Regions from separate parts of the Streptococcus downii genome, predicted to be linked through region 2. Evidence: riboswitches for the same ligand, from Rfam matches in the RefSeq annotation. Region 2 holds a riboswitch; each other region holds the start of a gene.

What was found. Region 2 has a riboswitch for thiamine pyrophosphate ahead of E2R31_RS03720 (thiamine-binding protein). Riboswitches for the same ligand answer to the same signal wherever they lie in the genome.
Region 1: linked by a shared signal. The riboswitch ahead of E2R31_RS01350 (ECF transporter S component) and the one ahead of E2R31_RS03720 (thiamine-binding protein) in region 2 are both predicted to bind thiamine pyrophosphate.
Region 3: linked by a shared signal. The riboswitch ahead of thiD (bifunctional hydroxymethylpyrimidine kinase/phosphomethylpyrimidine kinase) and the one ahead of E2R31_RS03720 (thiamine-binding protein) in region 2 are both predicted to bind thiamine pyrophosphate.

What each region holds. Positions count from the first base shown of each region.
Region 1 is NZ_MZNX01000004.1:57,497-67,467, forward strand. Features, by position in the region: gene tenA (thiaminase II) at 1-406, opposite strand, end outside; gene E2R31_RS01340 (energy-coupling factor transporter transmembrane component T) at 417-1,067, opposite strand; gene E2R31_RS01345 (ATP-binding cassette domain-containing protein) at 1,069-2,454, opposite strand; gene E2R31_RS01350 (ECF transporter S component) at 2,455-3,015, opposite strand; TPP riboswitch at 3,175-3,263, opposite strand; gene E2R31_RS01355 (TenA family protein) at 3,387-4,055, opposite strand; TPP riboswitch at 4,275-4,363, opposite strand; gene lctO (L-lactate oxidase) at 4,512-5,648, opposite strand; gene E2R31_RS01365 (amino acid ABC transporter permease) at 5,858-6,538, shown strand; gene E2R31_RS01370 (amino acid ABC transporter permease) at 6,498-7,175, shown strand; gene E2R31_RS01375 (amino acid ABC transporter ATP-binding protein) at 7,176-7,934, shown strand; gene E2R31_RS01380 (cysteine ABC transporter substrate-binding protein) at 7,946-8,812, shown strand; gene pyrE (orotate phosphoribosyltransferase) at 8,874-9,506, opposite strand; gene pyrF (orotidine-5'-phosphate decarboxylase) at 9,549-9,971, opposite strand, start outside.
Region 2 is NZ_MZNX01000006.1:367,221-377,191, forward strand. Features, by position in the region: gene E2R31_RS03675 (ATP-dependent Clp protease ATP-binding subunit) at 1-1,282, opposite strand, end outside; gene E2R31_RS03680 (CtsR family transcriptional regulator) at 1,284-1,742, opposite strand; gene E2R31_RS03685 (Panacea domain-containing protein) at 2,220-2,963, opposite strand; gene E2R31_RS03690 (nucleotidyltransferase family protein) at 2,967-3,614, opposite strand; gene E2R31_RS03700 (hypothetical protein) at 4,297-4,596, opposite strand; gene E2R31_RS03705 (ABC transporter ATP-binding protein) at 4,631-5,359, opposite strand; gene E2R31_RS03710 (ABC transporter substrate-binding protein) at 5,359-6,366, opposite strand; gene E2R31_RS03715 (ABC transporter permease) at 6,403-7,161, opposite strand; gene E2R31_RS03720 (thiamine-binding protein) at 7,124-7,414, opposite strand; TPP riboswitch at 7,487-7,589, opposite strand; gene polA (DNA polymerase I) at 7,693-9,971, opposite strand, start outside.
Region 3 is NZ_MZNX01000004.1:47,022-56,992, reverse strand. Features, by position in the region: gene thiW (energy coupling factor transporter S component ThiW) at 1-311, shown strand, start outside; gene thiM (hydroxyethylthiazole kinase) at 311-1,114, shown strand; gene thiE (thiamine phosphate synthase) at 1,107-1,739, shown strand; gene thiD (bifunctional hydroxymethylpyrimidine kinase/phosphomethylpyrimidine kinase) at 1,784-2,575, opposite strand; TPP riboswitch at 2,660-2,758, opposite strand; gene E2R31_RS01310 (CopY/TcrY family copper transport repressor) at 2,942-3,337, shown strand; gene E2R31_RS01305 (cupredoxin domain-containing protein) at 3,348-3,719, shown strand; gene E2R31_RS01300 (heavy metal translocating P-type ATPase) at 3,729-5,972, shown strand; partial or broken gene spxB (pyruvate oxidase) at 6,183-7,957, shown strand; gene E2R31_RS01290 (VOC family protein) at 8,016-8,363, shown strand; gene E2R31_RS01285 (lipopolysaccharide assembly protein LapA domain-containing protein) at 8,529-8,873, opposite strand; gene E2R31_RS01280 (SemiSWEET family transporter) at 9,200-9,460, shown strand; gene manA (mannose-6-phosphate isomerase, class I) at 9,717-9,971, shown strand, end outside.

The sequences.
Region 1 (9,971 bases), on a different contig from region 2:
GACATGGGAGCAAACTAGCAAAAGCAATGCCCAAGTTTGGCTCTGCAAATTGACGATAAATATGAGAAATGTAATGATAACAGGTTGGAGCAATTGGTTGTTCGTCCATTTCCTGGTCGCTGATTCCTAATTCCTTGAAAAATTGTTGGCGGATAAACAACTCACCCTCCACTAGACTCTGGGCATTTTGCTTCAAGAGTCTTTTCATCTCTTGGTTTGAAGTCTTATCAGCCAAGAGGTGATAGGCTTCTGAAAAAGACTTCAGATAGTAGGCATCCTGAATCAGGTAATAGCGAAAGATGGAAGGTTCTAACGTTCCCTCTTGTAACTGTAGAACAAAGGGATGCTGAAAGGAAGCCTGCCAAGCTTCCCTGGATAATTCCATCGCAATATCTGTAAATTCCATAATAACTCCTTTATAGAAATAAACTGGTTTGAAGTAATAAAAAGAACAGCAGGTAGATTAATTTTGTTTTTTTAGAAATATAAAAAGTCCGATAGCTATTCTCCAACTGTGCATGTTCGTCATATCCGTGCGCAGACAGGGCCCTCAAGTAGAGATGGCGCCATCTAAAGACCGTCATCAGAACCTTACTGTAAATCAAGGGCGACCAAACATGCAATTTTTGACCACGCAATAAGCAAGCTTCTTTTAGAGACCTGATTTCTTGCTGAATGAGGGGAAAGGAATTGAATACTACAATTAAGGCATAGGCCCAAGAACGCGATAACCCCTTTTGAGCCAAGTACAAGAGAAGCTCTTTTAGGGAAATACTAGAAACAAAGACAAGACCGATACAAACTGTCACAAAGGCCCTCGTTCCAAGCATGACTGCCTGCGAAGCATCCCCATGTAACTGAACTGCCCAGTAGTTGGCCAATGATGGTAAAATGGCGAGCATAAGCATCCAAGCCAACATCTTAAATCGACGGTTGTAGAGCATGAAGAGAATGCAAAATGCGACTACTGAAAGATTAAGAGCAATCGAAGGAATGAAAGATGTCTCTAAGGATAAAATCAGCAAGAAAAGACTGATAATCGGTGTCTGAGTTGCTACTTTGACCATACTACTTCACCTCCCCTTGAGCATTGATACTCCGAGATGTGAGGGGGTTAGTGATTGTCACTTCTTTTACATGAATGAGACCCTCACTAGTCATCTCGATCCAATAATCAACCACAGAGATTAAGGGATCTAAACGATGACTAACGATCAAAAAACTTCTTCCTTGATTGCTCTCCTCCAAAATCCACTGGCAAAAATAATGACAAGCTCTATCATCCAAACCTGCAAAAGGTTCATCTAGCAAAATCACAGACGCCTTGCTGGTCAAGATAGTCAATAGCTGAAGAATCTTTTGCTGACCACCACTTAATTGATAAGGACTCTTATCGAATGCCTGCTCCAAATTAAAATATCGTAAAGCTTGGAGAATCTGCTGATTTCTTTCCGAGTCTGGACTATCTAGTTGCAGTTCCTCTCTCAGACTGACTCGGATAAACTGCTTCTCAGCTTCCTGAACTACACCGGTCAGATCACGATACAAACTCTTTTTCTTTTTCAGAACTGTCCCCTTCCAGGTAATGCGCCCCTTATACTTTTGAAATTGAAGAATGGAGCGAAAGAGGGTTGATTTCCCGACACCATTGTCACCCAGGATACAGGAAATCCCTTGGTAAAATGTAAAATCAGAAATGGAAAAGAGGAGGCGATTACCCAACTCACAAGTCACACGATCCATATGGAATAGTTTTGAACTAGAAGCAACTTCCTTTGAAGCAACCTGTGTCATCTCAGAGCAAGGGATTTGAAACACTTCTCTTAGTTGTCCGTCTCTCAGCTCCACCATATGGTCGATGTAGGCTCCATAGTCCGTTAAATCATGGTCACACAAAATAACTGTCTTCCCATTAGAGGCCAACTCTTTTAGAATCTCCAATATCTCCAGCCTACTCTTTCGATCAATGGAAGCGAAGGGCTCATCCAAGAGATAGACCCTAGGATTCATGGCAAAGAGAACAGCCAAAGCAGCTTTTTGCTTTTCCCCACCTGATAAGTGATGGATGGGACGGTTCAAGATTGCCTTACAGCGACATTGCTGGACCACCTCAGCTATTTTAGCATCAATCTCTTGGAGGGGATGCCCGATATTCTCCAAGGTAAAAATCAGCTCCTCAAATAAGTTCTCCATGGTAAATTGGTGATTGGGATTTTGAAAGAGAATGCCAACCGTCTGAACACGTTCAACGATAGAAAGCTGACTGACTTGGCTTCCATCTATCAGGACTTGACCACTATAGGGCAAGGAACTGACTTGAGCAATGATTTGAAAGAGACTGGATTTTCCTGAACCACTGCTCCCAACTAACAAGATAAAAGCTTGCGCATGAAAAGTAAAATCAATCGGTTCAAAGAAGATTGGGGACTGAATCCCCCGTAGTTCCAGCCCCATCTACGCCTTGCCTCCAGCAGCAAACTGATGGTAGAGTTTTACAATGGCACGAACCAAGATGGTACAGAAGAAAAAGACGGAAATAAAACGCACCACCAGCAAGGAAAGGACAAAAGGAAGGGAGAAGGCATAGTAACCTAATTTAATGTATTCATAGACAAAGCTAAAAAGGGTAATTCCAATACTATTAGCAGTTAGAGAGAGCCAACTTTCATAACGATTTTTGGTTACAATAAAACCAAATTCACTTCCCAAGCCTTGAACCAAGCCGGACAAAAGAGCACCTAGACCGAATTGGCTACCATAAAGGACTTCAGCAAGCGCAGCGAGTACTTCTCCAATCGTTGCACTTCCGACTCTTGGAACAAAGATGGCCGCAATGGGCGCAGCCATACACCAGAGACCAAAGAGGATCTCATTGGCAAAGGCCTGCAAACCAAGAGGGGCCAAGATCAGGGTTAGGATATCAAACAGATAGCCTGAACCCACAAAAACACCACCAAAAAAGATAGATAAGAAAGCAAGTAAGATAACATCTTTTAACTGCCATTTTTTCAACATAAAAAACTCCTTTTTTAAAGAAAAGTGGGGCATTCAAGGAGAGATACCAAAAGGCTTGCGGTCAAGCCTATCCTCTTTTGATAAACAAAAAAACTCCAATTACAAACGAGAATTAGAGTTTACCTTACAAGATTAGACAGTTCTTTTCGACATACGAAAAAAAACCTTTTCACATTTCCCTTCGCCAGTATTAACTGTATCAGGTTCAATGGGTATCATCTCAGCCTAAAGCACCCCAAATGTCTTTATTATTTAATTACTGGACCAGTATAACAGAAATTGAAAGCCCTAGCAAGATATTTGACCGAAAAATATATTTATATAGTTTGTTTGTTCATTCTTTTAATCTACATCAAAGGATTGCATCTGTCCTATAATTCATAACCAATATCAAAAAAGGCTAATTCTAAAGCAACTGCTTGATTCCAGCGTTCCTGAAGTTCTGTCAAATCTTCTCGATTTTTCCCGACACGATTAAGTTCATCAACTAGAAATTGAACCCACTCTGTAAAGAAAGGACCTCTGTGGAGATTGATCCATTCCGAATGAATATAGGCTTCAGGTAGTGCCAAATCTTTAGAACCCCAGTCTAAATAGAGACCTTCTGCAATGACCAGCATGACCAAAAGATGAGCATAGTCTGATGAAGCCACAGCAGAATACATTAGCTCCTGAAACGCTTTTGTTACAGGGTGCAAGTTCACTTCTAGATAGTCATTCTCTGCTACCTTTAACTCTTTGAAAGCCTTTTGGAAATAACCATCTTCATCTGCTTCAAGAGAGCCTAGTTGCTTAGCAAAACGAAGCTTGGATTCAAGCTGGTCTGCGTGAGCTACACAAGCTCCCAGCATGGATAAGAAGGCATCAAAGAAATGATAATCTTGAATCAGGTAGTCTTTTAAGACCTTATTCTCAATTGTCCCCGCAAAAAGTTCCTTAACAAAACGATGATTGATTGCAGCCTGCCAATCCTTCTGACTGCTTTTTAATAATTCTCCAACGGTCAAACCTGGCTGAAATGCATAGTCTTGTGTTTCCATATTTACTTCTCCTCTCTTTACTCGTTCGTAATCAACAAAATACCAAGAAAATCCTAGTTTTACTTGACCTTTTTAAAGAAAAGTGGGGCATTCAAGGTGGAGAGCTACCGAAAGACTTGCCGTCAAGCCTGTCCTCTTTTGATAAACAAAAAAACTCCAATTACAATCGAGAATTAGAGTTTAGCTTACAAGATTAGACAGTTTCTTTCGACATACGAAAAAAACCTTTTCACATTTCCCTTCGCCAGTATTAACTGTATCAGGTTCAATGGGTATCATCTCAGCCTAAAGCATCCCAAATGTCTTTATTATTTAATTACTGGACCAGTATAACAGAATTTGAAAGCCCTAGCAAGATATTTGACCGAAAAATATATTTATATAGTTTTTGATAACGATTTAATCTTTTTATACACGGAGAAAAACCCCCACATCAGGTGTAGGCCGTCTTCTTTATCAATACAATTTTAAGTCACGAGGGTCAACTGGGAAGGTTGGGTTGTATGGGTTATGACGGAGCTTGAAGTGTTTGACATCTTCAATAGTCTGAGTTCCAGATAACTGCATGACTGTCTTCAATTCTGCATTTAAGTGCTCGAAGACTTGACGCACACCAACACTACCGCCGAGAGCCAAGCCATAGATCACAGGGCGGCCAATAGCTACCAAGTCTGCTCCTGAAGCCAAGGCTTTAAAGACGTGCTGACCACGACGAACACCAGAGTCAAAGACAATTGGCACACGTTTATCAACTGCTTCAGCGACTTCCTGAAGTGAGTCAAAGGATGCTGGTCCACCGTCGATTTGGCGGCCACCGTGGTTGGTTACCCAGATACCAGAAGCACCAGCGGCAAGCGAACGTTCAACGTCCTCACGGCATTGAGGCCCCTTGACATAGACAGGAAGACCTGAGTAAGCAGCGATAAATTCTACATCACGTGGAGACAAGCGTTGTTTGGCTGACTTGTAAACAAAGTCCATTGATTTACCAGCACCTTCTGGAAGGTATTCTTCAACAATCGGCATGCCAACTGGGAAGACGAATCCATTGCGTTTGTCGACCTCACGATTGCCCCCAACAGTTGCATCTGCCGTCAAGACAATCGCTTTGTAGCCTTCAGCCTTCACACGGTCCATGATGTGGCGGTTGATCCCATCATCTTTACTAAAGTAAAATTGGAACCAATGAGGTGTCCCTTGAAGAGCTTCCGTAATTTCTGGAAGGTCAACAGTAGAATAAGAGCTGGTTGTATAAAGAGAACCAAATTCATGCACACCACGCGCAGTAGCTACTTCCCCCTGCTCATTTGCCAATTTATGAGCCGCAACAGGCGCCATAATAATTGGTGAAGATAATTTTTCACCTGCAAATTCAATCTCTGTACTTGGATTTTCAACATCACAAAGCGTATGAGGAACAATAAGTTTGTGGTTAAAGGCACGGATGTTCTCGCGTAGAGTGAAAGTATCCTCTGCTCCACTAGCGATATAACCAAAGGCAGCTTTAGGAATGACTTGTTGCGCCATTGGCTCCAAATCATAAGTGTTAATAAAATCTACAGGTCCTTCTGCATTGCTTGTTTTATATGACATAAAGTGTCCTCCTTATTAAGTAAGCGTTTACTTTTTCTTACATAAACTATCTTACCTCTTTTTCAGAATCCTTTCAAAAATTTTGTCTGGAGATTTCAAATCACAGACATGATAAATATTTTCTATCATTGTGATAAAAAATTCATATTATCCAAATATGCCCTTTAGTGCTACAATAGCTATATTATTCCTAGATGGGAGGTTCTATTTTGGATTGGTCCATTGTTGAACAATATTTACCACTCTATCAAAAGGCTTTTTTTCTGACCCTGCATATCGCAGTTTGGGGAATTTTGGGTTCTTTTCTTGTTGGTCTAATCGTTAGTGTCATTCGGCATTATCGCGTTCCTATCTTTTCACAGCTAGCAACAGCCTACATCGAATTGTCGCGTAATACGCCCCTTTTGATTCAACTCTTCTTTCTCTACTTCGGTCTTCCCCGAATTGGGATTGTCCTATCTTCAGAAGTCTGTGCCACTTTAGGACTGGTCTTTTTAGGAGGCTCCTACATGGCAGAGTCTTTCCGAAGTGGGCTGGAAGCTGTCAGTCAAACCCAGCAGGAGATTGGATTTGCCATCGGTCTGACACCTCTACAGGTCTTTCGCTATGTGGTTCTGCCACAAGCAACAGCGATTGCTCTACCGTCTTTTAGTGCCAATGTCATTTTCCTCATCAAGGAAACCTCTGTTTTCTCAGCAGTGGCTTTGGCCGACCTCATGTACGTCGCCAAGGACTTGATTGGGCTCTACTATGAGACAGACATTGCGCTAGCTATGTTGGTAGTTGCTTATCTGATGATGCTTCTCCCCATCTCACTGGTCTTTAGCTGGATAGAAAGGAGGCTCCGCCATGCAGGATTCGGGAATACAAGTACTCTTTCAGGGAAATAATCTCTTGCGGATTTTACAAGGATTGGGAGTCACGATTGGGATTTCCATCCTCTCTGTCCTCTTATCCATGATTTTCGGTACGGTTATGGGAATCATCATGACCTCCCATTCTAGAGTCGTTCGTTTTTTAACACGTTTTTATCTAGAATTTATCCGTATCATGCCTCAACTGGTTCTGCTCTTCATTGTTTACTTTGGTTTGGCTCGAAATTTTAATATCAACATTTCTGGAGAGACTTCTGCCGTTATCGTTTTTACACTCTGGGGAACAGCTGAGATGGGGGACTTGGTACGTGGAGCCATCACTTCCCTTCCCAAACATCAGTTTGAAAGTGGACAGGCGCTGGGGTTGACGACCTTCCAACTTTACTACCACATCATCATCCCGCAGGTCTTGAGAAGACTGCTGCCACAAGCCATCAACCTTGTCACTCGGATGATCAAAACGACTTCCTTAGTTGTCTTGATTGGGGTCGTTGAAGTCACAAAAGTGGGACAGCAGATCATTGATAGCAATCGCTTGACCATCCCAACTACTTCCTTTTGGATCTACGGAACCATTCTGGTCTTGTATTTCGCAGTCTGTTTTCCTATTTCCAAACTATCCACTCACTTAGAAAAACATTGGAGGAACTAAATGTCTGAAACTATTTTAGAAATCAAGGATCTGAAAAAATCCTTCGGAGATAATCCCATCCTCCAAGGGCTTTCCCTGGATATCAAAAAGGGGGAAGTTGTCGTCATTCTAGGACCATCTGGTTGCGGGAAAAGTACCCTACTTCGCTGTCTCAATGGCTTAGAAACCATTCAAGGTGGAGATATTCTTCTGGATGGCCAGTCCATTATTGGAAACCAGAAAGACTTTCACTTGGTTCGCCAAAAGATTGGGATGGTCTTTCAAAGTTATGAACTCTTTCCCCATCTGGACGTTCTGCAGAACCTTATCTTAGGTCCTATCAAGGCACAAGGACGGGACAAGAAAGAAGTAACTGAAGAAGCACTGCAATTACTGGAACGTGTGGGTTTGCTTGATAAAAAACACGGTTTCGCTCGACAATTATCTGGTGGACAGAAACAACGAGTGGCGATTGTCCGTGCCCTTCTCATGCATCCAGAAATTATCCTCTTTGATGAAGTAACGGCTTCACTGGACCCAGAAATGGTGCGTGAGGTTCTGGAACTTATCAATGACTTGGCTCAAGAAGGGCGTACCATGATACTGGTAACCCATGAAATGCAGTTTGCCCAAGCCATTGCGGACCGCATTATCTTTCTTGACCAAGGGAAGATTGCTGAAGAAGGAACTGCTCAAGAATTCTTCACTAATCCTCAAACCAAACGAGCACAGGAATTTTTAAACGTATTTGACTTTAGCCAGTTCGGCTCATATCTATAAAGGAGATTTTTATGAAACTACTCAAACCAATTCTAACTGTTTTTGCTCTAGCATTTGCGCTTATCTTTGTCACAGCTTGTAGCTCAGGTGGAAGCTCTGATGCTTCATCAGGAAAAACAACCGCCAAAGCCCGCACTATCGACGAAATCAAAAAAAGCGGTGAGCTTCGAATCGCCGTATTTGGAGACAAAAAACCATTTGGTTATGTTGACAACGACGGTTCTTACCAAGGTTACGATATCGAATTGGGAAATCAACTAGCTCAAGACCTGGGTGTTAAGGTTAAATACGTTTCAGTCGATGCTGCCAACCGTGCTGAATATTTGATTTCAAACAAGGTTGATATCACCCTTGCCAACTTCACAGTTACCGACGAACGTAAGAAACAAGTCGATTTTGCCCTTCCTTACATGAAAGTATCACTCGGTGTTGTGTCACCAAAAGATAAAATCATCAAAGACGTTAAAGAATTAGAAGGCAAAACCTTGATTGTCACAAAAGGAACCACTGCTGAAACCTACTTTGAGAAAAATCACCCAGAAGTCAAACTTCAAAAATACGACCAATACAGTGATGCTTATCAAGCTCTTCTGGACGGACGTGGAGATGCCTTCTCGACTGACAATACGGAAGTCCTAGCGTGGGCTCTCGAAAATAAAGGATTTGAAGTAGGAATTACTTCCCTCGGTGATCCAGATACCATCGCATCAGCAGTTCAAAAGGGTAATCAAGAACTTCTTGACTACATCAACCAAGAAATTGAAAAATTAGGTAAAGAAAACTTCTTCCACAAGGCTTATGAAAAGACACTTCACCCAACCTACGGTAACGCTGCTAAGGCAGATGACCTTGTTGTTGAAGGCGGAAAAGTAGACTAATACTTTCCGAAAACAAAAAGAAATCAGGTAATCCTAGAAATTACCTGATTTTTTCTATATCTTAAACATTTTGCCAATTTTCTTGGTCTTCTTTAAATCGTTTTAAGAGATCCAATCCCTCTGGTGTGATGTAGCCTTCTTCCTGAGCTAGGTGGATGAGCTCGCTGTAGTTTGAGAGAGTCACCAGTTTCACGCCTGCGTTTGCAAAGTTCTTATCTGCTTTTGCTAATTGATAGCTAAAAATGGCTACTACACCGAGAACATCTGCTCCTTCACGCTTGGCAGCTGCTACCGCTTCGAGAACTGAACCACCAGTTGAGATCAGGTCTTCTACAATTACCATTTTTTGCCCCTGGGCTACACGGCCTTCGATTTGGTTTCCGGCTCCATGGTCTTTTGGCTTGCTACGGATATAAGCAAATGGTAGGTTCATCTTGTCCGCGATGATAGCTCCGTGTGGAATCCCTGCTGTCGCTGTACCAGCAATGACTTCTACTTCTGGAAAGGCTGTTTTGATAGCATCCACAAAACCATTTTCAATCAAAGTTCTAGTTTCCGGGTAAGCTAGGGTCACACGATTATCCGTATAGATCGGTGACTTGATCCCAGATGCCCAAGTGAAAGGCTCTTCTGGTTTGAGATAAACCGCTTGAATTTTCAATAGATGGCTAGCAATGTCTCTAGCAAGTGTCATGGTATACTCCTTCTTATCCTTAAATCTATAGTCAAATACGCTTTAGACCCAGTCGCGTGTCCATTCTTCCTTGATAGCATGGTAGGCTGCTACAGGGTCTGCTGCCTGTGTGATTGGACGGCCTACTACAATGTAGTCACTACCGATTTGGTAGGCTTGACCAGGGGTCACTACTCGTTTTTGATCCCCTGCTTCAGTACCTGCTGGTCGAATACCTGGTGTCAAGCAGATAAAATCTTCGTTTGTAGCTTCCTTGATGAGCTGTGCCTCTTGGGCTGAGCAAACCACTCCATCCAATCCAGCTTCAGCTGTTTTCTTAGCATAGTGAATCACTGATTCCTGCAGACTAGTTTGGATATTTTGACAGTCTTGCATCTGTTCTTCAGATGTTGAGGTTAATTGAGTCACCGCGATAAGAATCCCTTGATCACCAAGGCCTTCACGCGCAGCCTGCATCATTTCAAG
Region 2 (9,971 bases):
TTGCTGCCGCTTCATCCAAAAGGTCGATAGCAGAGTCTGGTAAGTGACGACTGGTCAAGTAACGATGCGCCATCTTGACAGCTGTTTCAACGGCTTCATCTGTGATTTGCACACGATGGTGTTTCTCATAGGTCGCTTTCAAACCTTGCAAAATAGTCATGCTGTCAGCTAGACTTGGCTCTTCAATCGTAACTTTGGCAAAACGACGAGAAAGGGCAGCATCTTTTTCGATGTGTTTTTGGTATTCTTCCTGAGTGGTTGCACCAACCGTTCTCAAAGTTCCACGCGCCAAGGCTGGTTTCAAGATATTGGCCGCATCCAGAGTCGAGTCAATACCGCTTCCAGAACCCATAATGGTGTGGAGTTCATCGATAAAGAGAATCACTTTGCCATCTTCCTCTATATCCTTGATGATGTTGTTCATACGTTCTTCAAAGTCACCACGGAAACGTGTTCCCGCGACAACATTCATCAAATCAAGCTCTAACACGCGCATCTTTGCCATTTCCGCAGGTACATCCCCACTGGCAATACGCTGAGCAAGTCCAAGTGCCAGAGCTGTTTTCCCGACACCCGCATCTCCAACCAAGACAGGATTATTCTTGGTCTTCCGACTCAAAATCTGAATCATACGTGCGATTTCCTTGTCACGACCAATAACTGGTTCTAACTTGCCAGAGCGCGCTTGCTCCGTCAGGTCATGCGTGTAGTCCTCTAGACCACCACTTTGAGCTTGAGGCATACCCATCATATTGGCCATGGAACTTTGCTTGTCAGCTACTGTGCGATGACGTTGACGCAAAGCCTTGAGATCTTCTCTAGTCCAGCCAGCACGTTCTTCTAGATTGCGACGAAGAGCAGCAATTCTGACCTGATCTTTCTGGTCTTCATAAGAAAAGCCTGCTCTCTCCAAGATGCGAGTTGCCAAGGCATTGCCGTCATGCAAAATCGCATAGAGGACATGCTCTGTCCCTAGCACCTTAGCATGGACCACTGAGGCCACATACTCTGCTTCTGCAAAGAGAACCTCCAAACGATGGGAAAAGGGCAATTCCGTAAAGGTTTCGTCCTGGCTATAGTCCGTTTCAGTCAGTTCCAACGCAACCTCTTCTAAACGGTCCATTTCATAAGGATAATCATTTAGAGTCGCCCCTGCTACACTGTAACTGTGATTGGACATGGCAATCAATAAATGCCAAGACTCTAGATATCGAGCTCCAAAATGGCTTGCAACCATGTAGGCACTTTCGATACATTCATTCAATGCTTTTGAATAGTTCATCTTACTTCTCTTTTCTATCTACCTCTTGTAATAGCTGTCGGAGCATATTGGCACGGACAACTGAAGATTCTTCCCCTAGGACACGATCCGTTGCTACTGAAGTCAGCAAGGTCATCTCCTGCTTGGTCATCAAGTCCTGCTCCACCAAAAGTTGGAGAATATCCTCATAAATCTCCTGACTAACTCTCTCACCAATCGAGTAAAGCAAATCGCAGAGCATCTCGTGATGACTGGAAAACTCAATTCGCCCTATGCGAATGTAGCCTCCACCACCACGCTTGCTCTCAACCAAGTAACCTCTGCTTTCAGTAAAACGTGTCTTGATGACATAGTTGATCTGACTTGGCACAACCTGAAAGGTATCTGCCAACTGGCTCCGCTGCAATTCCACGATACCAGATTGGTCTAATATCGCCTTGATATAAGCTTCGATATGATCTGATGTATTTTTAAATCTCATAGTAAATCAAACTCCTTCTTTGAACCTTGACTATCTTTGACTATACTATCATTTAACACTCTATAAGTCAAATTTTTAAGGCTCAACCATTGGAAATACTGACTTTCTTTAAAAACAATTATGCATTAAATCGCCTTAGTTTTTCTTGAAAGTTCCTAAAAAGTCCACAAAAAAGAGCCCTAAAAAGGGCGTAATATTGACAAGTTCAGCAGGCAAGAAACTATCACGGTCAAACGTGCTTTTTACTTTATGGACGATAATTCTACTAAATCATTTAATAATTCATGTTTAAATAACTTTTTGCACTCTTTTTGAAGACCTAAATTGTATCACCTTACATTTCTACTACTCTAATTAGGTATAAGATATAATAACTCTCCTAACTAATTATTTATATTGAGTTTTCAAAACAAGTTGTATTTATTGTTGCACTTATAATAGAACCAAGAATGAGCTAGTCAAAACTAGCTCATTCTATTACCTTTCATATTTTGCATGTGAAATAATTATTTCATCTGTTATCTCACAATTTTGATATCTTTTATATACAGAGTGCCAAGGTCCGTTTTTTGAGTGAGTTAAACCGACTAATTCACTTGCTGTTAAATCACCATATTCTTCAAAAGTTTCTAAAAGAATAGGAACTACTTTTTCAAATTCTTTTACGAGGAGCATTCTGCCAAGAGCTTGGGAAAGATGAATATCCTTTAAAATATACTTTGGAGCACTATCTGTTTCTATAGTGTCTGCACCATACTTTTTAAATTTTTGATAAACCTCTTGTACGACTGGTCCATAATCATAAGCGACTATTTTTTCAGGAAATAGCCGTTCCTCATATTTTAATAGATATTTTTTATATGCTAGATAAATTAATTTTTGTAATTTTAAATGCGAGGTAGCTTGAATTGCCAAGAAGAACTTCGCAATATCAATCGCAGAAAGTTTTAAGTCTGATTTTACAATCTCTTCAAATTCTTCAAAATCCTCACAAATCATTACATCTTCAAAGAATGAATCAAACTTAAGTACGCTTTCCCACGTACTATCATCAGATGTAAATGAATGTATTCCGACATCGTCCCGCTTAATTTCTTTGAGCCGATCTAAAATACTTCTAATTTCATCGTTATCTAACTTTCCTTCTGGAGCAGTCATATGAAAACCAACTCTTTTACCTTCAGTATATGAACTGGCAACTATAATAAAATGTTGAAACATCTCTCACTCCTCCTTTTCTAAATCTGCTTGATGATAGTCTTTTGGTATTAAAGTATATTTCCGTTTTTGTTTATGTATTTTGTGAGATTCTTCGTTTGATTCAGAATCACTCACACACCAAATCTGTAATTCCCATGGAAAAAATTTATTATTGCCGTTCTTAAAATATATATGTAAACCAACATAATTACCCTCGTTTCTCATATACATTCTGTCGATAATATCTACTATGCTTTTATCCTGGTTTAAATTATTGTAAATCAACACTACATTATCTACAAGTATTCTAAAGCCTAAAAAATCATTAAGAGATTTGTTTATAGGTACTTTTCCATTCTCATGTTGAGGACCTAAATAATATTTTATTTTTTCACGAATTGACTCTGATTGCTTAATTCTATATCTAATTCCAGAATACTCTACTTGTAAGAGCAATAATTTTATAGTAAATTGATTTAACTCCGCCTTATACAGATCAATCAGTCTTTGAAATTTAGGATTTACGCCTCTCTCATCTGCTACTTTATCGATTGTTTTCTTTAAGTTGTAATTTAAAGATGGCTCCAAGCTCTTTGAGAAGTCACCATGTAATTTATTGATTCTCTTAATAATTTCAACAACACTTTCATAATCATAAGATTCTATAACCACCTTAGATAATCTCCTACCTATCTACAAATAAAATAAACACAAACGTCACATCTATCCCCTGTGTTTACCTCGATTCTTTATGATTATATTATACACTTTCTCTTAATGTACCTTTTTTTGTACATTTTGTCAATCATTTTAGTTATGTTTTTTCCTCATTTTATTATAAAAAGTATGAATGATATTTTAATGCTATTTATAATACCTGATAGATAAAAATTCTAACATACTAGAAGAATTTAAAAGTAATTGCTTAAGGTAATTAACTCAAATTTATATTTTTCCAGCTCATACATACCTACCAAATATTAGCCACAAATCACGATACCTCTAAGTTGTTCGATGTCACTTCTACCGTTCCCCCTAAAAACAATTGAAGTATGAGATTAGGTAGATTATTGACTATAGTACTACAAAATCAGGAAAATAAAAATGGAACTTAGAAAGTTTAACAATAAAATTGTAACGATTACAGACGTTGATAACCAGACCTTTGAGGGAATTGTCTTTTTGAAGATAAGGGTACTTTTGATGAAGAGTATAATGCTTTATCTGTTAAAACAGGTTTACGATGGATGAGATTGTTTGAAAATGAAATTTTTAAAGTTGAAATTGCTGATAAAATCGGCCAGTCAAAAAGCCCTTAGATTTATTTCTAAGGGCTTTTATTCTACCAGTAGTTTTAATCGTGATATGTCAATAATGCTCCTTCTCGATAACTACGAGCAAAATCTAGTAAGATTTCACTTTTGAGACGATCATACTCTGTTTTATCAATATCCAGTAATCTATAGAGTTCTTTTAAAGTATGCTTTTGTTTTTGGGAAACAATAAATAAATTATAAAATATACCACGTTTCTTTTCGTCTAGGTCACTACTATAAGAGTCTATCATTTTGACCATCTCGATAGCTTTGGTTTCAAATGCGCCTAGAGTATCTCTAAGTTTGACTAACTTCTTCAGCGACTTGTAACTTTTCAAAAAAAAGAATAATCTTCACCAACTCCCTATTTTTCTACTTATCTAATCCCAATTCAGCCAAGATTTGACGTTTATAGGCAATTTTTTGGACTTCCTTGTCTTCGGTCTGGGACCAGTCTAGTTTGATTTCAGAGACGATCTGTCCAGGTCGATTTTTTAGGATGTAGATGCGATCACTGAGATTGAGGGCCTCTTCGATGCTATGTGTAATGATTAAGGTCGTCAGCTGCAGCTGTTTGTGAATCTCCAGATACCAAGCGTGGAGTTCCATCTTGGTCATCTCGTCCAAAGCGCTAAAAGCTTCATCCAAAAGAAAGAGCTTGTGTCCGAAAAGGTAGGTACGGAGCAAGGCCACACGTTGCCGCATTCCACCACTCAATTCATGAGGATACTTGTCCCTTACGGCTGTCAACTGGAAGGTCGCAAGGATTTCATCCGCTCGAGCAATGGCTTCTGCCTTATCAACCTTTTGAATCAAGAGTGGCAGGATGATATTGCCAAGCACCGTCTTGTGTTCCAAGAGTAAATCCTTTTGCAACATATAACTCACGCGTCCCTTGGGATTTTCCTCGCCATCAAGGACAATTCGCCCAGACTGGACTTCTAAAATCCCAGCGATTAGGTTAAAGAGAGTGGTCTTTCCAACACCACTTGGACCTAGGATAGAAACCACTTCACCCGAAGTCACCTGCAGGTTGATGTCCTCTAAAATCTTTTCATCGCCATAGGCATAGCTTACGTGTTCTAGTCTAATTTCTGTCATTATTTTACAAATTCGTTAGTGAAGCCTTTGTCTGTCAAGTCTTCTTTAAGGATACCATTTTCTTTGTCCCATTTGTAGAAGGCATTCCAGCGATCAGCGTCAAATTGTCCCCATTTTTCCTTGTCACTTGCGTATTCTTTCGACAAGTATTTTTGCGATTCGATGACAAAGTCACGTTTTTCCTTGAGTTCAGGTGCATTCTTTATGAGGATATCTGCAGCTTCTTCTGGATGTTCCATGGCATATTGGTAGCCTTTTTTGATAGCTTGGATAACTTTACGAGCTTCTTCCTTGTTGTCTTTTAGATAGTCGTTGTTTGCGATGATAACGGGTGAGTAGTAGTCAAACTCCTTGACATAGTCTTTCAAGTACATAAAGTTAGCCTCTACGCCTTGAGATTTGGCAAGGATACCATCCCAACCGTAGTAGATCCAAGCAGTGTCAAAGACACCATTGGCAATTGGTGTAATCGAGTTTGAGTCGTTGTTTGGTACTTTTTCGACCTTCTCAAAGTCTCCACCTTGTGATTCTACCAAGGTTTTCAACATAGCAAGCTCAGTCGGGTCATTCCAAGTACCGTATTTCTTACCAACCAAGTCCTTTGGACTGGTCACATTGTCCGATTTACGTGAGATGATTCCTGATGTATTGTGCTCTACGATAGCGGCAACGGCAGTGATTCCTGCTCCTTTTTCCAATTTCTTAGCCATGTAGTCTTGGAAATAGATAGCAAATGGCGTCTTGCCATTAATCACCAAATCAGACGAACTTTCTTCTGGTGGCAATTTCAAATCAACATCCACTCCAGCTTCTTTAAAATAGCCTTTTTCCTTGGCTACATAAAGCCCTGTGTGGTTGGTATTTGGTGTCCAGTCTAGGATAAAGTCAATCTTTTTGAGTTCTGCTTCTTTGTTGTCCTTAGAAGCAGTTCCTTGGCCACAAGCCACTAACACGACAGCTACAAGAGCTGTTACAATCGTTAAAAACACTTTCCATGTTTTCTTCATTTTCATTTCCTCTTTTCTTTTTCTAAAACGCTCTATTTAAGTACGTTTCCATTTAATCACATATTTTTCGCTAATATCGACCAATTTCATACCCAGAAGGCTAATAATCGACACCAGAATAATAATGGCAAACATGGTATCATACTGAAACAGTTTCTTGGACTGAATCATGTAGACACCTAGTCCTTCAAAGCCTCCCAACCACTCAGATACCACTGTTGTGATAAAGGCGTAGGAGACACTGACCCTCAGACCTGCATAAAAGTAAGGCAGGCTGACTGGGATTTTAAAATGCCACAGGATTTGCCAAGGCTTGGCCCGCATCAGACTAAACAAGGTCAGCATATCCTTGTCACAGTGCCTAAAACCGTCCAAGATACTAACGATAATAGGGAAGGTTGTCGTCAAGATAATCAAGACAATCTTGGGCAAAATCCCATAACCTAGCCACAAGACCAAGATTGGGGCTATGGCAATGGTCGGAATGGTCTGGACAACCACCATCATAGGGTAGATAAGGTCATTGAGCCAAGCCAGACTATCCATGAGCACAGCCATGATACAAGCAATCAAGACTCCTAAAACTAGACCTAGCAAAGCCACTCTCAAGGTCGCCCAGCTATGGTGCCAGAGAAATTCTCTGTCACGAACAAAGGCCTGGAGAATTTCAAAGGGAGTTGGTAGGATAAACTTGGGTAAAAGTTTGAATATTCCCGCTAACTGCCAGACCGACAAGACTCCAAGAAAGCCCAAAAGACTAATGTGTCGTCTCAGTATACTTTTCAAGTTTCTCATCGATGCTTAAAATCTCTCCTATATTTATTTTGACATTGGCAAAGACATTATCCGCTTCCTGCCCTGCCACTTCTAGCGCTTCTTTGAGAATGCGCATAAGCTCATCAAACTCCCCTTCCAAGACCGTTTCAAAGGGTGTCACCACCATGGTCACGGACTGAGCTTGCAGATAGGTAATAACCTGATCAATAATAGCAATTCGATCAATCCCCTGCGATAGGGGCAAGACTTGCAAGGCAATGCTTGCTTTCATAAAAACCTCCTTTTCTCAGGCTTCCTTTTGACAAAAAGAAAACCTTTCCCATATATACGGAAAAGGTGCAGAATTCGACTAAGTATCCTTCCCTACGCTGGCATTACCCAGATCAGGTGCGGTCGAAGTTTAACACTTCCTCTCAGACTGTACACAGACTCCCGTATATTATATGAACATATGATAACGTAAATAAATGGATAAGTCAAGGAAACTGCTTACAGAAAACTATGAAAAAGAGTTTGAAGGCAAATGCTTCAAACTCTATCCTAGCTTTCTTATTTAGCCTCGTACCAAGTTGCTCCTTCATTTTCATCTGCAATGAGGGGAACACTGAGCTGGATGGCTTCTTCCATGGTTTGTTTCACTAGAGCTTTAACGGCTGCTAGTTCTGATTTCGGAACCTCAAGGACGATTTCATCGTGCACTTGCAAGAGCATCTTAGTCTGATAGCCACCTTCAACTAGAGCTTTGTCTAGCTGGATCATAGCAATCTTGAGAATATCTGCTGCTGAGCCTTGGATAGGAGAGTTGATGGCAGTTCGCTCTGCAAAACCACGAATGTTAAAGTTGCGTGAATTGATATCTGGCAACTCACGACGACGTTTGAAGAGGGTCTCTACATAGCCCTTATCACGCGCCTCACGAACAACTTCATCCATGTAGTTTTTAATACCTGGGAAGCGTTCAAAGTAGGTATCGATGTAGGCTTTAGCTTCCTTACGGCTGATACCTAGATTGTTTGCCAAGCCAAAATCTGAAATCCCGTAAACCACTCCGAAGTTAACCGCCTTGGCATTGCGACGGTCGTTTGGAGTCACATCCTCAGGACGTTCAATTCCAAAGACACGCATGGCTGTTGAAGTATGGATATCTGCTCCATCTTGGAAGGCCTTGATTAAGTGCTCATCCTTAGAGATATGCGCCAAAACGCGCAACTCAATCTGTGAATAGTCCGAACTGAGTAGTACACTATCCTCCCACTCTGGCACAAAAGCCTTACGAATGAGACGGCCTTGCTCCAAACGCACAGGAATATTTTGCAAGTTTGGATCCACACTAGACAGACGCCCTGTCTGAGTCAAATCCTGCACATAGCGTGTGTGAATCTTGTCATCATCCAAAATCCAATCCTGCAAACCAACCACGTAAGTCGATTGAATCTTAGCAATCTGACGGTAGTCTAGAATTTTCTTAACAATTGGCGCAATAGGGGCTAGACGCTCTAGCACATCCACGGCTGTCGAGTAACCTGTTTTGGTTTTCTTGGTGTATTCTAGAGGAAGGCCGAGCTTTTCAAAGAGAAGCACGCCCAACTGCTTGGGTGAGTTGATATTAAACTCCTCACCAGCCAGTTCATAAATCTCCTGAGTTAGCTTTTCAATGACAAGCTCATTTTCAGCCTGCATCTCAAGAAGGGTTTCTTTTTTGACCTTGATTCCAACAATTTCCATCTTGGCAAGGACAAAAGCCAGAGGCTGCTCCATGTCATAGAGGAGATCTAACTGTCCATGGTCACTGAGTTTTTCAAGCAAAACAGGCTCAGTCTCAACCAAAACAGCAACCTTGCGAGCTAGGTGTTCCAAGAATTTTTCCCGTTCAGGAATTGCCTTCTTGACCCCCTTGCCGTAAAAGATCTCATCATCGACTATGTAAGTCTGGCCATAAAGACTCGCAATGGTTGAGATTTCATTGTTCTCGACTGTTGAGAGTAAGTATTTTGCCAAACGACTGTCAAAAGCAGGAGCCTGGAGATTCAAGCCCAAGCGATTTAAAAGAACCTTAGCTTTCTTAAAGTCATACACTTTCAGAGGTGTTTTTTCTAAAAATTCCTTGAGAATCGGCTCCTGCAAGAGCTCAAGTTTATCTGTAGCGTAAAGTTTATCCCCACAGGACCAGGCAAAACCAACTAAGTCATCTGTATGGTAATTCTCACCAAAGAGTTCCAAGTGGAAGATAGAGTCTGCGCTCAGCATGTCTTGACTGACTTGGTCAACGATGGCGAAATCCAACCTCTCAGCCACATCCGTCGACGAAACATTTAAAGCTTGCTTGAGCTGTTTGAAGCCCATCTCATCGTAGAATTTCCCGAGATTTTCCACATCTGGGCCATTATATACCAAGTCATCAAGGCCAATCTCAATCGGTGCCTGAGTCTCAATGGTCGCCAAGGTTTTAGACAGGAAAGCTTGTTCCTTGTCATTGATGAGATTTTCCTTCATCTTAGAAGCCTTCATCCCATCGATATTTTCATAAATACCCTCAAGCGATCCGTGTTCTAGCAAGAGCTTGATACCCGTCTTTTCACCAATCTTAGTGACACCAGGGATATTATCAGACTTATCCCCCATAAGAGCCTTAAGATCAATAAACTGAGCCGGTGTGAGGCCCATTTTTTCCATAAGATAGTCTGGCGTAAAGGCCTCAAACTCAGCCACACCTTTCTTAGAAATCTCGACCACCGTATGCTCATCCGTCAACTGGATCAAATCCTTATCTCCGCTAACGATTGTCACATCAAAAGAATCCTTCTCAGCCAAACGACCTAGGGTCCCGA
Region 3 (9,971 bases), on a different contig from region 2:
CTTTAGCTCTTACAGGAGCGACTTTTGGAGCCCTCCTTGCAGGTCTCTTTTATAAGTACGGTCGGAAATTTCACTTTTCTGCCCTAGGAGAAATCTTGGGAACAGGCCTAATCGGTTCTATTGTTTCCTATCCTGTTATGGTTCTCTTTACAGGATCTGCGGCCAAGCTTAGCTGGTTTATCTACACTCCTCGATTTTTTGGAGCAACCTTGATCGGTACAGCCATAGCTTTTCTTGCCTTTCGATTTTTAATCAAGCAGGAATTCTTTAAAAAAGTACAAGGATATTTCTTTGGTGAAAGGATAGATTGATGCAGGAATTTACAAATCCCTTTCCTCTAACCTCCAGCTCCTTAATTCACTGCATCACCAATGAGATTTCCTGTGAGATGCTGGCCAATGGCATTTTGGCTCTGGGATCTAAACCTGTCATGGCAGATGACCCTCGTGAGGTTCTTGATTTTACCAAACAAAGCCAAGCTCTCTTTATCAATCTGGGGCATTTGTCAGCTGAGAAGGAGAAAGCAATCCGTATGGCAGCTTCTTATGCAAACCAAGCTTCTATCCCAATGGTAGTAGATGCGGTTGGTGTAACGGCTTCAGCCATTCGTAAGAATCTAGTTAGAGATCTTTTAGAATACAAGCCCACGGTACTTAAAGGAAATATGTCGGAAATCCGCAGTCTTGTTGGTTTAAAACACCACGGAGTTGGGGTCGATGCTAGTGCCAAAGATCAAGAAACTGAGGATTTGCTTCAAGTCTTGAAAGACTGGTGTCGGATTTATCCTGGTATATCATTCTTAGTCACTGGACCCAAGGACCTCATCGTTTCAGAAAATCAAGTTGCTGTATTGAGGAATGGCTGTGCAGAATTGGACTGGATAACAGGGACAGGAGACTTAGTTGGAGCCTTGACAGCCGTTTTTCTCAGCCAAGGAAAGACTGCCTTTGAAGCTTCGTGCTTAGCGGTTTCTTATCTCAATATCTCTGCTGAGAGAATAGTTGTCCAAGGAATGGGATTGGAAGAATTTCGTTATCAAGTTCTCAATCAGCTCTCTCTCCTAAAAAGAGACGAAAATTGGCTAGATGAAATCAAAGGAGATATTTATGAATAGAGAAGCACTTAGACTATATCTGGTTACCAATCGCTACCAAGATTCCTTGGAAAGCTTTCTTGAAAAAGTGGAGACGGCCTGCCGTTCAGGTGTTACCATCATCCAACTACGAGAAAAAAATCTCACTACCAATCAATACTATCAACTGGCCAAACAAGTCAAGGAAATAACAGATACATATCAAGTTCCCTTGATTATCGATGATCGTTTGGATGTTTGTCTTGCGGTTGATGCTGCTGGTCTGCATATTGGAGATGATGAGCTACCAGTTTCGGTTGCCCGCCAAGTCTTGGGACCTGACAAAATCCTCGGTGTTACAGCTAAAACAGTTAAAAGAGCCCTCGAAGCAGAAACATCGGGTGCGGATTACTTGGGAACAGGAGCCATTTTCCCAACCACCACCAAGGAGAATGCACCTATCACCCTGATTTCAACCTTGAAAACAATTTGCCAAACGGTCTCCATTCCAGTAGTTGCTATTGGAGGCTTGACATCAGAGAATATTGACCAGCTTATTGGCACTGGAATAGCTGGAGTAGCCGTTGTCCGTGATTTGATGCAGGCAGAAGACATTGAGGCAAAAACCCAAGCCTTTTTAACAAAGTTGGATGACATTATTTCCTAATCAAAAACTCTCTAATTCCCTTAAAGCGGGAACTAGAGAGTTTTTTAATCTTTAAAACTTGTATGGTTGACTGGGCCAGAACCATGACCGAGTTGAGGGGCGTCTTGGATGGCTTTTGTAATAAAGGCCTTGGCCTTATCTACTGCCTGATAGAGGGTCTTCCCCTTGGCTAGTTCAGCCGTGATCACTGCAGCAAAGGTACATCCAGTACCATGGGTGTGACAGGTTTGAATTCGTGGACTTTCCCAGACAAATTGCTCCTCCTTAGTAAAGAGGAAATCCTTGGCACCACCTTCAAGATGACCACCTTTGATAACCACAGACTGAGGACCAAATTCTTTTAAAATCAGGCGCCCAGCACGTTGCATATCTTCTGGATTATGAATTGAGAAACCAACAATTTCTTCTGCCTCAGGAAGATTGGGTGTAATAATAGTCGCAAGGGGAAGCAGGTTTGTTTTTAGGTAGCTTCTCGCACTAGTATCTATCAGGGTATCACCGCTTGTTGCGACCATAACAGGGTCCAGCACGTAGGGGCAGTCCAGTTTTTTAAGATAGGGTTGGATAATCTCCATGATTTCAGTAGTTGCTAACATACCAGTTTTTACAGCCTGGGGCTTGATATCCGAAAAGACACTCTCCAATTGAGCTTCCAACATTTGGTTGGAGACGTGCTCGATTAATTGAACGCCTCTGGTATTTTGAGCGACAAGGCTGGTCACAACGGCCATTCCATAAACATCTCTCGCTTGGAATGACTTTAAGTCAGCCATAATGCCAGCACCGCCACTAGGGTCAGTTCCAGCAATGGTCAGAGCAACGGGTAAATAAGTCATCTAAAACCTCCCAACCAACTGAAGTTTGTATTCTTAAGAACAAGTAAGTCTGTTTGAGGAAAGCAATAGAAGACTGGGTAGTCGACATTATCATTTCCACTTCCATCAGCTAGCATTACCTAGATTGAGTCAAAGGGATCTAACAGTCGTTAATCTCAGCTTTACGCACCCCTAGTGGTTGTTTTCTTTTTTCTACAGTATAGCATATTTTTATAGTTTATATAGTAAAATTTGACTGCAAATCTCTCGTTACATGATTAGAATTCTATTTTTCGAAAAAATAATAAAAATTATAGTTGACAAATGTAGATTTTCGGAGTATACTAATAACTGTAATCGACAAATGTAGATTTAGAAGGTGTGATTATGCAGATTTCAGATGCAGAATGGCAGGTTATGAAGATCATTTGGATGCAGGGCGAGCAGACCAGTAGCGATTTGATCAGGGTTTTAGCGGAACGGTTCGACTGGTCCAAGTCGACCATTCAAACTCTTTTGGCTCGTTTGGTTGAGAAAGAGTGTCTGACAAGGAAAAAAGAAGGCAAGTTCTTTGTCTATTCAGCCCTTTTAACTTTGGACCAAAGTCGGGATTTACTTGTCCAAGATATCAAGGACAAGGTTTGTTCTCGTAGGATTAAGAACTTGTTGGCTGATTTGATTGCTGAATGTGATTTTACTCAGGCTGACTTGGAAGATTTGGAAGCTGTGATTTCTAAGAAAAAAGCTAGCGCAGTTGCGGAAGTAAAATGTAATTGTATGTAAAGGAGACGTCATGTTAAATAGTATTGTAACCATTATTTGTATTGCCCTTATCGCGTTTATCTTGTTTTGGTTTTTCAAAAAGCCTGAAAAATCTGAACAAAAGGCCCAGCAAAAAAAGGGCTACCAAGAGATTCGAGTGGAAGTCAAAGGGGGCTATACGCCTGAGTTGATTATTCTTAAGAAATCAGTGCCAGCCCGTATCGTCTTTGACCGCAAGGACCCTTCACCCTGCCTAGATCAGATTGTTTTCCCAGATTTTGGAGTGCATGCGGACTTGCCTATGGGTGAAGAGTATGTAGTGGAAATCACACCTGAACAGGCTGGAGAGTATGGTTTCTCTTGTGGCATGAATATGATGCACGGTAAGATGATTGTAGAATAGGAGAATGATATGACTGAAATCGTAAAAGCAAGTCTTGAAAATGGTGTTCAAAAAATCCGTATCACGGCAGACAAAGGCTACCATCCAGCCCACATTCAACTGCAAAAAGGAGTTCCTGCTGAGATCACCTTTCACCGTGTGACACCTTCAAACTGTTATAAGGAAATTCTGTTTGAAGAAGAAGGCATCTTGGAACCAATCAGCGTAGATGAAGAGAAGACAATTCGTTTTACACCTCAAGAGTTGGGTGAGCATGCATTCTCTTGTGGTATGAAGATGCAAAAGGGGAGTTATACCGTAGTTGAGAAGACTCGAAAATCTCTATCACTTTTACAGCGTTTTTGGATTACTAGTATCTTTACTGTGCCTCTTGTGATTCTCATGATTGGTATGTCGACAGGAGGAATTAGTCACCAAGTCATGCGTTGGGGAACCTTTTTAGCCACAACACCGATTATGCTAGTAGCAGGTGGTCCTTATATCCAAAGTGCTTGGGCTAGTTTTAAAAAGCACAATGCCAACATGGATACCTTGGTTGCTCTGGGAACCCTAGTGGCCTATTTCTATAGCTTAGTTGCCCTCTTCGCTGGTCTCCCCGTTTACTTTGAAAGTGCTGCATTTATCTTCTTCTTCGTTCTTATGGGAGCCGTTTTTGAGGAGAAAATGCGGAAAAATACTTCCCAAGCTGTGGAGAAATTACTTGACTTGCAGGCTAAAACTGCAGAAGTCTTGCGTGAGGATAACTATGTTCAAGTCCCCTTGGAGCAAGTCAAGGTAGGTGACCTGATTCGAGTGCGTCCCGGTGAAAAGATTGCGGTTGATGGTATCGTAGTGGAAGGTGTCTCTAGTATTGATGAGTCTATGGTGACAGGTGAGAGTCTGCCTGTGGACAAGACAGTTGGAGATACCGTCATTGGTTCAACCATCAATAATAGTGGAACACTTGTTTTTAGAGCAGAAAAAGTTGGTTCAGAGACTGTTTTGGCTCAGATTGTGGATTTTGTGAAGAAAGCTCAGACAAGTCGTGCGCCGATTCAGGACTTGACGGATAAAATTTCAGGGATTTTTGTCCCAGCAGTTGTCATTTTAGGGATTGTGACCTTTTGGGTTTGGTTCGTCTTGCTCAGGGATAGTGTAGTTGTGCTTGGAGCGAGCTTTGTGTCTTCGCTTCTCTATGGAGTAGCAGTTCTGATTATTGCCTGCCCTTGTGCATTGGGACTTGCAACACCGACAGCCCTTATGGTGGGGACAGGTCGCAGTGCCAAGATGGGAGTTCTCCTCAAAAATGGAACGGTTCTACAGGAAATCCAGAAAGTCCAAACTATTGTTTTTGATAAGACAGGAACTTTGACGGAAGGGAAACCTGTGGTCACAGATATCATCGGCGACGAAGTAGAAGTGCTTGGATTGGCAGCTTCCTTGGAAGAAGCTTCTCAACACCCACTGGCTGAGGCCATTGTCAAGCGAGCGACTGAAACTGGACTTGAGCTTCACACTGTGGAAAATTTCCAAGCCTTGCACGGAAAAGGTGTTTCAGGGCAAATCAATGGAAAACAAGTTTTGCTTGGAAATGCTAAAATGCTGGATGGCATGGATATTTCTAGCATTTATCAAGAAAAACTAGAAGAACTAGAAAAAGAAGCTAAGACAGTTGTGTTCTTGGCTGTTGACAATGAAATCAAAGGCTTGCTTGCTCTGCAAGATATTCCTAAGGAAAATGCTAAGCTTGCCATCAGTCAGTTGAAAAAACGAGGTCTTAAAACAGTCATGCTGACAGGGGATAATGCTGGCGTGGCGCGTGCTATTGCCGATCAGATTGGAATCGAAGAGGTCATTGCAGGTGTCTTGCCAGAAGAAAAAGCCCATGAAATCCATAAACTACAATCAGCTGGAAAAGTAGCCTTTGTTGGTGATGGTATCAATGACGCTCCTGCCCTCAGTGTAGCAGATGTGGGGATTGCTATGGGAGCTGGAACAGATATTGCCATCGAGTCAGCAGATTTGGTGTTGACAACTAATAACCTCCTAGGAGTCGTTCGTGCCTTTGACATGAGCAAGAAAACCTTCAATCGAATTCTGCTCAATCTTTTCTGGGCCTTTATCTACAATGTCGCCGGAATTCCGATTGCAGCAGGAGTCTTTTCAGGAATTGGATTAGCCCTCAATCCAGAACTGGCTGGTCTAGCTATGGCCTTTAGTTCTGTATCTGTTTTGACCAGTTCACTCATGCTAAACTTTAGTAAAATAGACTAAAAGCGAGCTTGCTCGCTTTTTTATTATAAAACAGTTTTCTGAAGCGTTTTCAATCTGTACTGTAATAGAGAATAAAAACTTCTGAGCACATTCTTAGGAGACCAAAAACAAATGTGGTAAAGTAGTAGAGTAAAAATTTGCTGAAACGTTTCCAATTAGTATATGAAAACGGATGAATCAAATTTTAAAAATATTTGAAGGAGAGTTATAATGACTCAAGGGAAAATTACTGCATCAGCAGCAATGCTCAACGTATTGAAAACATGGGGCGTAGACACAATCTACGGTATCCCATCAGGAACACTCAGCTCATTGATGGATGCTTTGGCTGAAGACAAAGATATCCGCTTCTTGCAAGTTCGCCACGAAGAAACAGGTGCTCTTGCAGCGGTCATGCAAGCTAAATTCGGCGGCTCAATCGGGGTTGCAGTTGGTTCAGGTGGTCCAGGTGCGACTCACTTGATTAACGGTGTTTACGATGCAGCTATGGATAACACTCCATTCCTTGCTATCCTTGGATCACGTCCTGTTAATGAATTGAACATGGATGCCTTCCAAGAATTGAACCAAAACCCAATGTACAACGGTATCGCTGTCTACAACAAACGTGTCGCTTACGCTGAGCAATTGCCAAAAGTAATCGACGAAGCTTGTCGTGCTGCAGTTTCTAAAAAGGTCCAGCTGTTGTTGAAATCCCAGTAAACTTCGGTTTCCAAGAAATCGACGAAAACTCATACTATGGATCAGGTTCTTACGAGCGTTCATTCATCGCTCCTGCCTTGAACGAAGTTGAAATCGACAAAGCTGTTGAAATCTTAAACAATGCTGAACGTCCAGTTATTTACGCTGGTTACGGTGGTGTCAAAGCTGGTGAAGTGATTACTGAATTGTCACGTAAAATCAAAGCACCAATCATCACAACTGGTAAAAACTTTGAAGCTTTTGAATGGAACTATGAAGGTTTGACAGGCTCTGCTTACCGTGTTGGTTGGAAACCAGCCAACGAAGTGGTCTTTGAAGCAGACACCGTTCTTTTCCTTGGTTCAAACTTCCCATTTGCTGAAGTTTACGAAGCCTTCAAGAACACTGAGAAATTCATTCAAGTCGATATCGACCCTTACAAACTTGGTAAACGTCATGCCCTTGATGCTTCTATCCTTGGTGATGCAGGTCAAGCAGCGAAAGCAATCCTTGACAAAGTGAATCCAGTTGAATCTACTCCATGGTGGCGTGCAAACGTTAAGAACAACCAAAACTGGCGTGATTACATGAACAAACTCGAAGGTAAAACTGAGGGTGAATTGCAATTGTATCAAGTTTACAATGCAATCAACAAACATGCTGATCAAGACGCTATCTACTCAATCGACGTAGGTGACACTACTCAAACATCTACTCGTCACCTTCACATGACACCTAAGAACATGTGGCGTACATCTCCACTCTTTGCGACAATGGGTATTGCCCTTCCTGGTGGTATCGCTGCTAAGAAAGACAATCCAGATCGCCAAGTATGGAACATCATGGGTGACGGTGCATTCAACATGTGCTACCCAGACGTTATCACAAACGTTCAATACGACCTTCCAGTTATCAACGTTGTCTTCTCAAATGGTAAATATGCCTTCATCAAGGACAAATACGAAGACACAAACAAACACTTGTTTGGTTGTGACTTCCCTAATGCTGACTATGCGAAAATCGCTGAAGCTCAAGGTGCTGTAGGATTTACAGTTGACCGTATCGAAGACATCGATGCAGTTGTTGCAGAAGCTGTTAAACTCAACAAAGAAGGTAAAACTGTTGTGATCGATGCTCGCATCACTCCACACCGTCCACTTCCAGTAGAAGTACTTGAATTGGATCCAAAACTTCACTCAGAAGAAGCAATCAAAGACTTCAAGGAAAAATACGAAGCAGAAGAACTCGTACCATTCCGCCTCTTCTTGGAAGAAGAAGGATTGCAATCACGCGCAATTAAATAATTCCTTCGTGGAACTTAAAAAGATCGGAGCAATCCGGTCTTTTTATGGAGGATAGTAAATGAATTTAAATCAATTAGATATTATCGTTTCAGATGTTCCCCAAGTCTGTGCTGACTTGGAGCGTATTTTGGATAAAAAGCCCGATTATGTTGATGACAGTTTTGCTCAGTTTACGATTGGCAGTCACTGTCTGATGTTGTCCCAAAATCATTTGATTCCTTTGGAAGATTTTCAGTCAGGAATCATTCTTCATATTGAGATTGAGGATGTAGACCAGAATTACCAACGGTTAAAAGAGATCGGTGTCGAGATTTTACACGGTCTTTGTGAAACGGATTGGGGAACAGAGTCCTTATTAGTTAAAGGGCCTGCTGGTCTAGTGATTGATTTTTATCGTATGAAGTAGGTAATTCTATTATCAAATTTTTTATCTAAACATTCTTGGAGTGAAACTTAAAAAGATCGGAGCAATTCGATCTTTTTTGTATTTATGCGACTTTCAGTCCGTCTCGCTCCGTTAGGTGCGAGACAAAAAACCACCCGTTTTCACGGGTGGTTATGATTTCTACACTTATTGTTTGGCTTCCTGTTTTAATTGTTGCACCTGTTCCTCGTACTGGACAAGCTCCCTGTCTTTTATATTGATAGTCGCTTCTGCTTCAGCAATGCGGCTTCTCAGATCTTGAGTCTTGTTATGGTGATAGCTAATACCAATAGCACTACCAGCAATGATCCCGATTACTAGACAAGTAAAAATCACCAAAATCAAGGGAGCAGATAGTTGTGTAAAGACAAGACTGACAGTTACTGTTTGACGATTGAGTAGACCAAATGAGATCACAATGACTAATAAGCTCAAACCGCCAATTAGATAAGCCTTATCTTTCAGTGACAATTCATTAAATTTTTTTAGCATAAGTTCCTTTTCTCCTGACTATGTTGATAGAAAACTACACACCATTTAGGTATTAACAAAATTCATTTTACTAGAAAATTTCGATACTGTCAATAATTTCTAACGGCTTATTTACCATCAATCAATCGATTCATTGAAAAGGAGTATTCATTTTCTAATATTTGATTGAGTAAACAGAACGGAGCAATTCGGTCTTTTTTCTGTTCCCTCTTTCTTATAACAAGATTGTGATAGTTTATATCTTTATAACAAAAGTTTTAAAGACTTGATTGTTTTGAAAGAATATTTTAAAATAAGATTCAGTAAAAATGAAAGAGGTTTTGAAAATGTCTGAAAAACAAATGAAAATTTTAGGTTGGGTAGCGACCTTTATGTCTGTTATGATGTATGTGTCTTACTTCCCACAAATTATGAACAACCTGGCTGGTCAAAAAGGGAACTTTATCCAGCCCTTGGTTGCAGCCATCAACTGTAGTCTCTGGGTTTACTACGGTCTTTTCAAGAAAGAAAGAGATATTCCCCTTGCGGCTGCTAATGCACCAGGTATCGTTTTTGGCCTAGTAACGGCTATCACAGCTTTGATTTAAAAAGAAGACTGGTTTCAGTCTTTTTTGTACATAAAAATAGATTCTCAAGTAAAGAAAGTCTAATGAGAGTTGAGGAGAATAGCCGTTGACAGCGAGCTTTCTGATTGCTGCTTTAGGGGTTCCTCCATCAAGTAAGAGATTGTTTCGTTACTATTTTTACAAAATCTTCTCCCTACTTTATAAAATAGAAAAAAGAGTTCAATTCGAACTCTTTTTTTGCTATAATGAGGGGAGAAAAATCAGACAGGAGATCGACATGTCAGAACCATTATTTTTACAATCAGTTATGCAAGAAAAAATCTGGGGTGGGACCAAGCTACGTGATGAGTTTGGTTACGACATTCCAAGTGAAAAAATCGGGGAATACTGGGCTATCTCAGCCCACCCAAATGGAGTTTCTAAGGTAGCCAATGGACGCTACGAGGGAACAGACCTTGCTACTTTGTATGCGGAACACCGTGAGTTGTTTGGCAACCGTCCAGAACCAGTATTTCCTCTCTTAACTAAAATT